DNA from 2 places in the Paenibacillus sp. 481 genome. Region 2 is predicted to be linked to the other one. Evidence: predicted binding sites of a transcription regulator. Region 2 holds the regulator's gene; the other holds the start of a gene.
What was found. Region 2 encodes LexA, which represses DNA repair genes until DNA is damaged. Its sites were predicted from a motif close to CGAACATATGTTCG; they were not measured.
Positions count from the first base shown of each region.

Region 1: the regulator LexA is predicted to act here: its motif matches at 1,529-1,542, upstream of KIK04_RS02295 (YhjD family protein).

Region 1 is NZ_CP075175.1:573,547-576,977, reverse strand. Features, by position in the region: gene KIK04_RS02300 (DNA polymerase IV) at 1-1,103, opposite strand, end outside; gene KIK04_RS02295 (YhjD family protein) at 1,100-1,477, opposite strand; gene KIK04_RS02290 (3-hydroxyacyl-CoA dehydrogenase family protein) at 1,857-2,717, opposite strand; gene KIK04_RS02285 (BtrH N-terminal domain-containing protein) at 3,282-3,431, shown strand, end outside.
Region 2 is NZ_CP075175.1:4,795,576-4,799,006, reverse strand. Features, by position in the region: gene KIK04_RS21125 (DUF896 domain-containing protein) at 78-287, opposite strand; gene KIK04_RS21120 (LysM peptidoglycan-binding domain-containing protein) at 360-740, opposite strand; gene lexA (transcriptional repressor LexA) at 975-1,604, shown strand; gene KIK04_RS21110 (hypothetical protein) at 1,924-2,382, opposite strand; gene KIK04_RS21105 (hypothetical protein) at 2,442-2,918, opposite strand; gene KIK04_RS21100 (hypothetical protein) at 3,243-3,431, opposite strand, start outside.

The sequences.
Region 1 (3,431 bases), 1.5 Mb from region 2:
TATTGTTGATCATCCTTCAGCTGACTTAACGTTACACCGACACGGCGTACGGGCATTCGATTCCAAAATGTATAAAAGAGCACTTTTACTGCTTCGAATACCGTATTGGTGTGATTCGTAGGGTCTGGCATTTTCATTTGGCGCGAGAATCCAGTAGGCGATTCATAAGGGCTGCACACGCAACTAACCGTGACTACGGAACCCATGTATCCTTTACGCCGGCAATCACGGCACACCTCCTCTACGAGCTCTAATAAAATAGTGTCCACTTCCCACGATTCGATATAATCTTTAGGCAAAGTCATCATATGGCCGACTGATTTTGGAGGCGTATCGAATGTTCGGGGGCTGACAGGGCTATCATCCAAACCATTTGCGGTTCGCCACATCACTTCTGCCTGAATATCCGCTTGTTTGCCAAAGCGCGCACGGAATTTTTGTTTGAGACGTGGCAACGGTGTTCTGGCAATATCTCCGATCGTATGCATGCCAAGACGCGCAAAGTGCGAGGTCATACGCGAGCCGACACCAAACATTTTGTCTACAGGCTGCGGCCACAGCAGCGTTTCGACTTCGATTGGCGGTAGCGTGAAAATGCCTTCTTTATTTTTTTTCGCCCATATATCTGTTGCAATTTTCGCCAATATTTTATTCGAGCTGATCCCGATTCTAACTCTTACGCCTGTTTGGCTCAGCACCTTTTGCTGAATCGCTTTAGCGATCGTTAGAGGCCCCCCGAACATATGCAGACTTGCAGATACGTCTAAAAATTGCTCATCAATACTAAAAACCTCGACTAGATCCGTAAATTCCTCATAAATCTTCGTAATCATCAGAGACACATCAATATAATGCTGCATGCGAGGGCGCATCACGACGAGCTCAGGACACTTGTTCAACGCTTCTCCAAGGCGATCGGCTGTACCAATGCCAAAGCTTTTAGCAATCGGACATGCAGCTAAAATAATGCCCGAACGACGTTCAACGGACCCAGCCACAACAACGGGTTTGTTCTCATATCCTGGGTGCTCTGCCTTTTCAACACTGGCGTAAAAGCTTTGGCAATCTGCTAGAAAAATAACCTTTTCGCGGCGTACGCTCATCTTAATCGCCCCTGCATATTCATCAGCATGGTCATTAACTCTGCTTTGATTAAGCCTCGCAACATCGTGAAACAGTGGATATAGCCCCGAACTTTGTATTCCACATCGATCCCCCGTGCATGGAATTCGGTATGAAGAACTTTAATATCGCGGGCTCTCATCTCTCCTTTAATGTTGCGCAGCTCGGGATAAATCGAGTGTTCCACTTGTTTGAGGTAAAAGAGAACATGATTGTACACAATTTTATTTTTATACATATTTAGTTCTTCCATATCTCTTGTTAGCATATCCAGCAAAATGGGAAGCAAGGTATATTCCTTAATCATTTGAATATCCTCTTTCGTTTCCATACTTGGATTAGCAGTAACATCCATGATCTCATCTCCAAAATGCGAACGTATATTCCTATATTTCGTATTATACACCGAACAAACGTTCTTTATGTGTGTGAATTTTTGGGAACTTAAAATCATGGATGGATCTGACGATGTGAATAAGAGGTGAACTAGAGATGAAGGGAGCCATGGGATATAGATTGCGGAAGGCGAGGACAGAGCTATCATCCATGGTGTTGTCGAGAGGGGCACGCCAAATAGCGCATGAAGGACTCCCCGTTTAACCGTCTGTTCTCTCGCAAAGCTGAGAGCCAGTTCGGTCGAACGGGGAATGATCGTCAAGCGCAAGCTGTTGCGTGATGATTGTATGATGATTGCGGTATAGGCTTGTATGTATGCGACTAATCGCGGCTAATCGTTATCCATATTTATAAAAGCCTCTGCCCGTCTTGCGGCCGAGCAGGTTGGCGTCTACCATTTTACGTAGCAAAGGGCAGCATCTGAACTTGGAGTCTTGGTAGCTTTGGTACAAGACGTCTAACGAGTGGACCACAGTATCCAGTCCGATCAGGTCGGCTGTTTCTAACGGGCCCATTTTGTGTCCGTAACATTTTTTAAATATGGCGTCGACCTGCGCCGCGTCGGCAACTCCATCCTGCACAACAAACGCAGCCTCGTTCATGAACAGATGGGAAATCCGATTGCTGACAAAGCCGGGATAATCGTTCACGATGATCGCTTCTTTGTTCATCAGTTTCAGAACATTTACGGTTTCCGCCACACAAGCATCTGATGTATGGTAGCCTTTGATGACCTCGACCGTGTTTTTCAAATAAGAGGGATTCATGAAGTGCACGCCGATGACCTGTTCTTGCTTCTTCGTCGCCGCGCCAAGCTTAGTAATGGACAGGCAAGACGTATTAGCGGCATAGCAAACCTCTTCTCCGCAAATGTCGTCTAATTGTTTGTAGACACTCTCTTTATACTCCCAATTTTCAGGAACATTTTCAATGATATATGAACAATCGGCAACCTCACGAATGTCCGTCGTAAAGAGAACTTTTTTCATGGCGTCCGCCGCGTTCACTTTCGGCAAATCTTTGTTGATCGTTACCGCGAACCGCAGTACTTTCTCAATCTCAGCTTTCGCTTTCACAAGCGCGTGCTCCGAAATATCGACCAGCACACAAGGCACATCATGAAACAGCAGATCGGCCGTGATGCATGTCCCCATCGTACCTGCTCCGATAACACCTATTTTTTGCACGTTATTCGTCATTGTTTGAATCCTCCGTTTCGATTATTCGATTAAAAATGGCGGAACTTCAGGGAATCTGATCGGTAGCCTGCTCAAAGAGGTAACACGAGGTGAAAAGGCTTATTGAAGTGAGACAACCGGACATAAAAAAGACCCATGGAAGATTTCTGCAGAATGAAGTTATCGACATCATTCAGACAAGCGAAATCTAATCACAGGTTGTCTACAAGCACATGTTGTATATCGCTCGTTTTTAAACATGCAAAAAGGAAACATCCTAAAATGTGGAGAAGGATGCGTAATAGAGAACGGTTTGAAAAAACAGGACTCGATTCTTCACCATGGTAACTCCGTGTTTCAAAATCGTCAAGATGGTTGTTGTCCATAAATTGGGTTTGCAGTTGGTTTTATAAAATAATTGTTAAATATTTAAATATATATTGACAATAAAATACACATGTGCGAATATTATTTAAGGCTAATATGTAATAAAATGAGATGATTGGTCGGTTTATGAAATAAGATACCATTATATCTCATTAGTTTTGCATATTATTACTTTTGGCAAAGAGAGGTGGTTTTATTTTGACCGTCAAGGAGTTAGAATTGGCTATTCCTCCTATTATTGGATACCAATATGTGGCCTATCCTCTTTGTACGGTACTCACCCGACAAGAGGGGATTCCATGGTTTTACAGTAATTTTATACATCTTTATTGTCATTTCGATCTTGAT
Region 2 (3,431 bases):
AGATGTCAATATAGTAGCTACTCATGAATAAAAGGATGATTAGTCATCTAAGTAGCATCAAACCCACTGTCCTATAATTAATGAACGACAGGCTTGGAGTCGTTATTATCTTGTTCGTCTTCAACCCACTGAATCGTGTCCAAGTTGTTACGCACTTGTTTGCGGAATTGTACAAGATATTTCTCTCGTAATTGTGCACGTTCAGCCAATTCTTCTTCGGTCAAGCCAACAGATTTGTGCTTACGTGCCAGTTCATTGATGCGTGCAATCATTTGATCTAAATTCATACATTACCTCCGTAAATACTGGCATACTCATTACTTTGACACGGAGGTGCAGGCTTGTCAAGTTAAGTGACACTATCTAGAAGTATTAATACTTGGAGTCAATAGAGGAATATGTATGGTGTCTCCAATCTGAAGCACTTTATTTTGTATCCCATTATTTTTAATTATTGTACTTACATAGTTACGAATATCGATTTCATTCGGGCAATATTGCTTTGCAATTCCCCACACCGTATCCCCTGGCTGCACAATTACTTTCTTATATGTAATAACATAATCGTCCTGAGTAGTATCTCCCCAAGCTTGCACGATGCCAGAACATACGACGAACATAAGCATCATCATAAGCGCAAGCAAGCGCAGACGCCTCATTCGCTTGCGTCCTTGAGAAATTTTTTCAAACGATTGAATTTGTGTCTTTTCATAAATAGAACGATAAGTTGTATATATCATCGCACTAATCCCCCAAACGTGTGTTCTTAAATTTACTGCCAGCTAAATTTAACACGAACAAACGTTTGTGTCAACGACAAATTAGAACATAAGTTCTCTTTTTATTATCTTTTTCTACATATTAAAACCGTCTGAATAGCTCTCCAAACCGCATCATTAAAGAACTTATGTTTGTACGAACGGTAGTTCTATGGTATAATTTTGACAAAAGCGTATTCATTGGAGATGATATTTTTGTCTAAAATTTCTAGCCGTCAACAAGCCATTCTTGATTTTATACGTAACGAAGTACGCGCTAAAGGCTATCCTCCTTCTGTTCGTGAAATTGGAGAAGCTGTTGGACTAGCTTCAAGCTCTACTGTTCATGGACATTTGGATCGTCTAGAGAAGAAAGGATTTATTCGTCGCGATCCAACTAAGCCACGTGCTATTGAACTGTTAAGCCACGAACAATCAGAGAAGGTACATGAATTTAGTCGTACGATCGCACGTGTTCCGGTCGTTGGTAAAGTAACAGCCGGTGAACCAATCACAGCGACTGAGAATATTGAGGATTACTTCCCTCTCCCAGCACATATGGTTGGTGACGATAATAACGTGTTTATGCTGTCTGTAATTGGAGAAAGTATGATTGAGGCAGGCATACATAACGGTGATTACGTTATAGTTCGTCAACAGCAAACTGCTAACAATGGGGACATCGTCGTCGCGATGACAGAAGATGATGAGGCTACTGTAAAGACGTTTTATCGCGAGAAGGACCATATTCGCTTGCAGCCGCAAAACCCAACGATGGAGGCGCTCCGTCTGAAGAATGTTTCGATTTTGGGTAAGGTAATCGGTATATTCCGGGACATACATTAGATAAAGCAGCACCTTGCAACAAAGTTCGGCTCACTTGAGAGATGGACTACGATGTTGTATAGGTGCTCTTTATCTTTTAGGGATTCGTAAATTAACCAACCAATTTAGTCCTCGTGGGCTTTACGTGCTGTACCAACTCCCTAGTAAGGTGATTCGCCTCGAAGATGACCAAATCATTTGAGATCAATTTTTCCCTGCTCAGGTATTGACTGTTCGAAAAATCTTGAGAATTTTAGTTCCTTCTAACCTGCTCACTTATTACACCTTCTCAACAAAATAAAAAGCACCACAATGGGTGCTTTAAAAATGGCAATAAAATTTACATATTCAAGAATGAGTGGTACAACTTATATTGTCCGTTCATTCCATTTTTCGATTCCACAACATAATATACTGTTGCTCCTGGAGGGATAATCACCTTATTTATCTGTTGAATACTACTTCTTGACCCCCCAGAATCCTCTAAATCTTTTGCGATAAGCAAATCAAATTCTTTTCCATTATTGTAATCAACAATCATTCCAAATCTATATCTGCAATCGAGTCCCATTGGGGTTAAAAAATTATATGAGTACTTCATTGTGCCTGTATTGTTAGTCCATTTATACCAGTCTTGATCCCCAGCACCTTCTATAACCAAGCTCATCTGTTGTCCAAATGGAATGTCCATTGCATTCTGCCTTGTGTCAGCTATACCTTTAGCAGCAAACGCCGAAGGATCCATAACCGTCATACTAGCAGCCAGCATGAGTATTGCTAATAACTTTTTAAATTTCATGCTTACAAACTTCTTATTTACACAATAATTGTTTAACCACATTCACGATTTTATTCTTTTTAAAGGTCTGATGAATGGAGACCAATTGTATACTGACTCCCACCAAATTTTGTAGAATCGACCTTGAAATACGCCGTAGCCCCTGGTGGAATAATTGCTTGAATAAGCTGAGCACTATAAGAGTTAAGAAAACCCGCGTATACCATGTCCGACTCATAATCATAGTTACTTGCCGTTCTATACTTATACTTAAATCCAAATCTAAAGTTTGATTCGCCATTATTCGGTTGCACATGTGTGTTTAATTGCTGAAATTTACCTGATTTATTCGTGTACTTAAACCAATCTTCATCTGTTGGACTAGAAAGAAAGTGAGTAAATGAAACTCCAGGAATAAGATCAAGCGCCTGGGCTTGTGTATCACCCACCCCAACAGAAGTAGTCCCATAATCACTTGCAAATGCAGATGGTGATGATGCAAGAACCGTCAAACTACTAGCTACCATCAAAATCGCCAAAAGTTTTTTGAATTTCATATACAAACCTCCTAATGAATTTGTTTGGTATATTCCCATATATACCCTTTACAAAATATCACAAATTATTAGGTTTGTATATAATACTACCCAGTACATATTTTATATCCTGGCTCTCCTAACGGGTTGTGCCTTAGGATGTGACCATGTGTCCGCGTGTTGCCTTGCTCTATCATTCGCGTTAAAGTGTGCTCGCTCCACGATGTCTGCAACGGTGTCGAAGAACACCTCGTCAAGGCCAAGCCCAAGAATCAAACGTACATATTCGGGAAGTAGAAGGCTGCGGTAATGCGCTTGACTTATATCCATTTGATATGACTTCCATTACGGGAAGCGATACGGCGCACATTTGACGTGGAAGCAGTCACTTGTACATAATTGATTCAAATATGAGACGGCTTCATTTGCTTGCATCGTGGGCAGATAACCGACCACTAACGCTCCCTTAGATTTGACTGTCTTCACCATTTCTTTTGTTAGAACGTTTGCCTCCATGATGACCAACCCGTAATC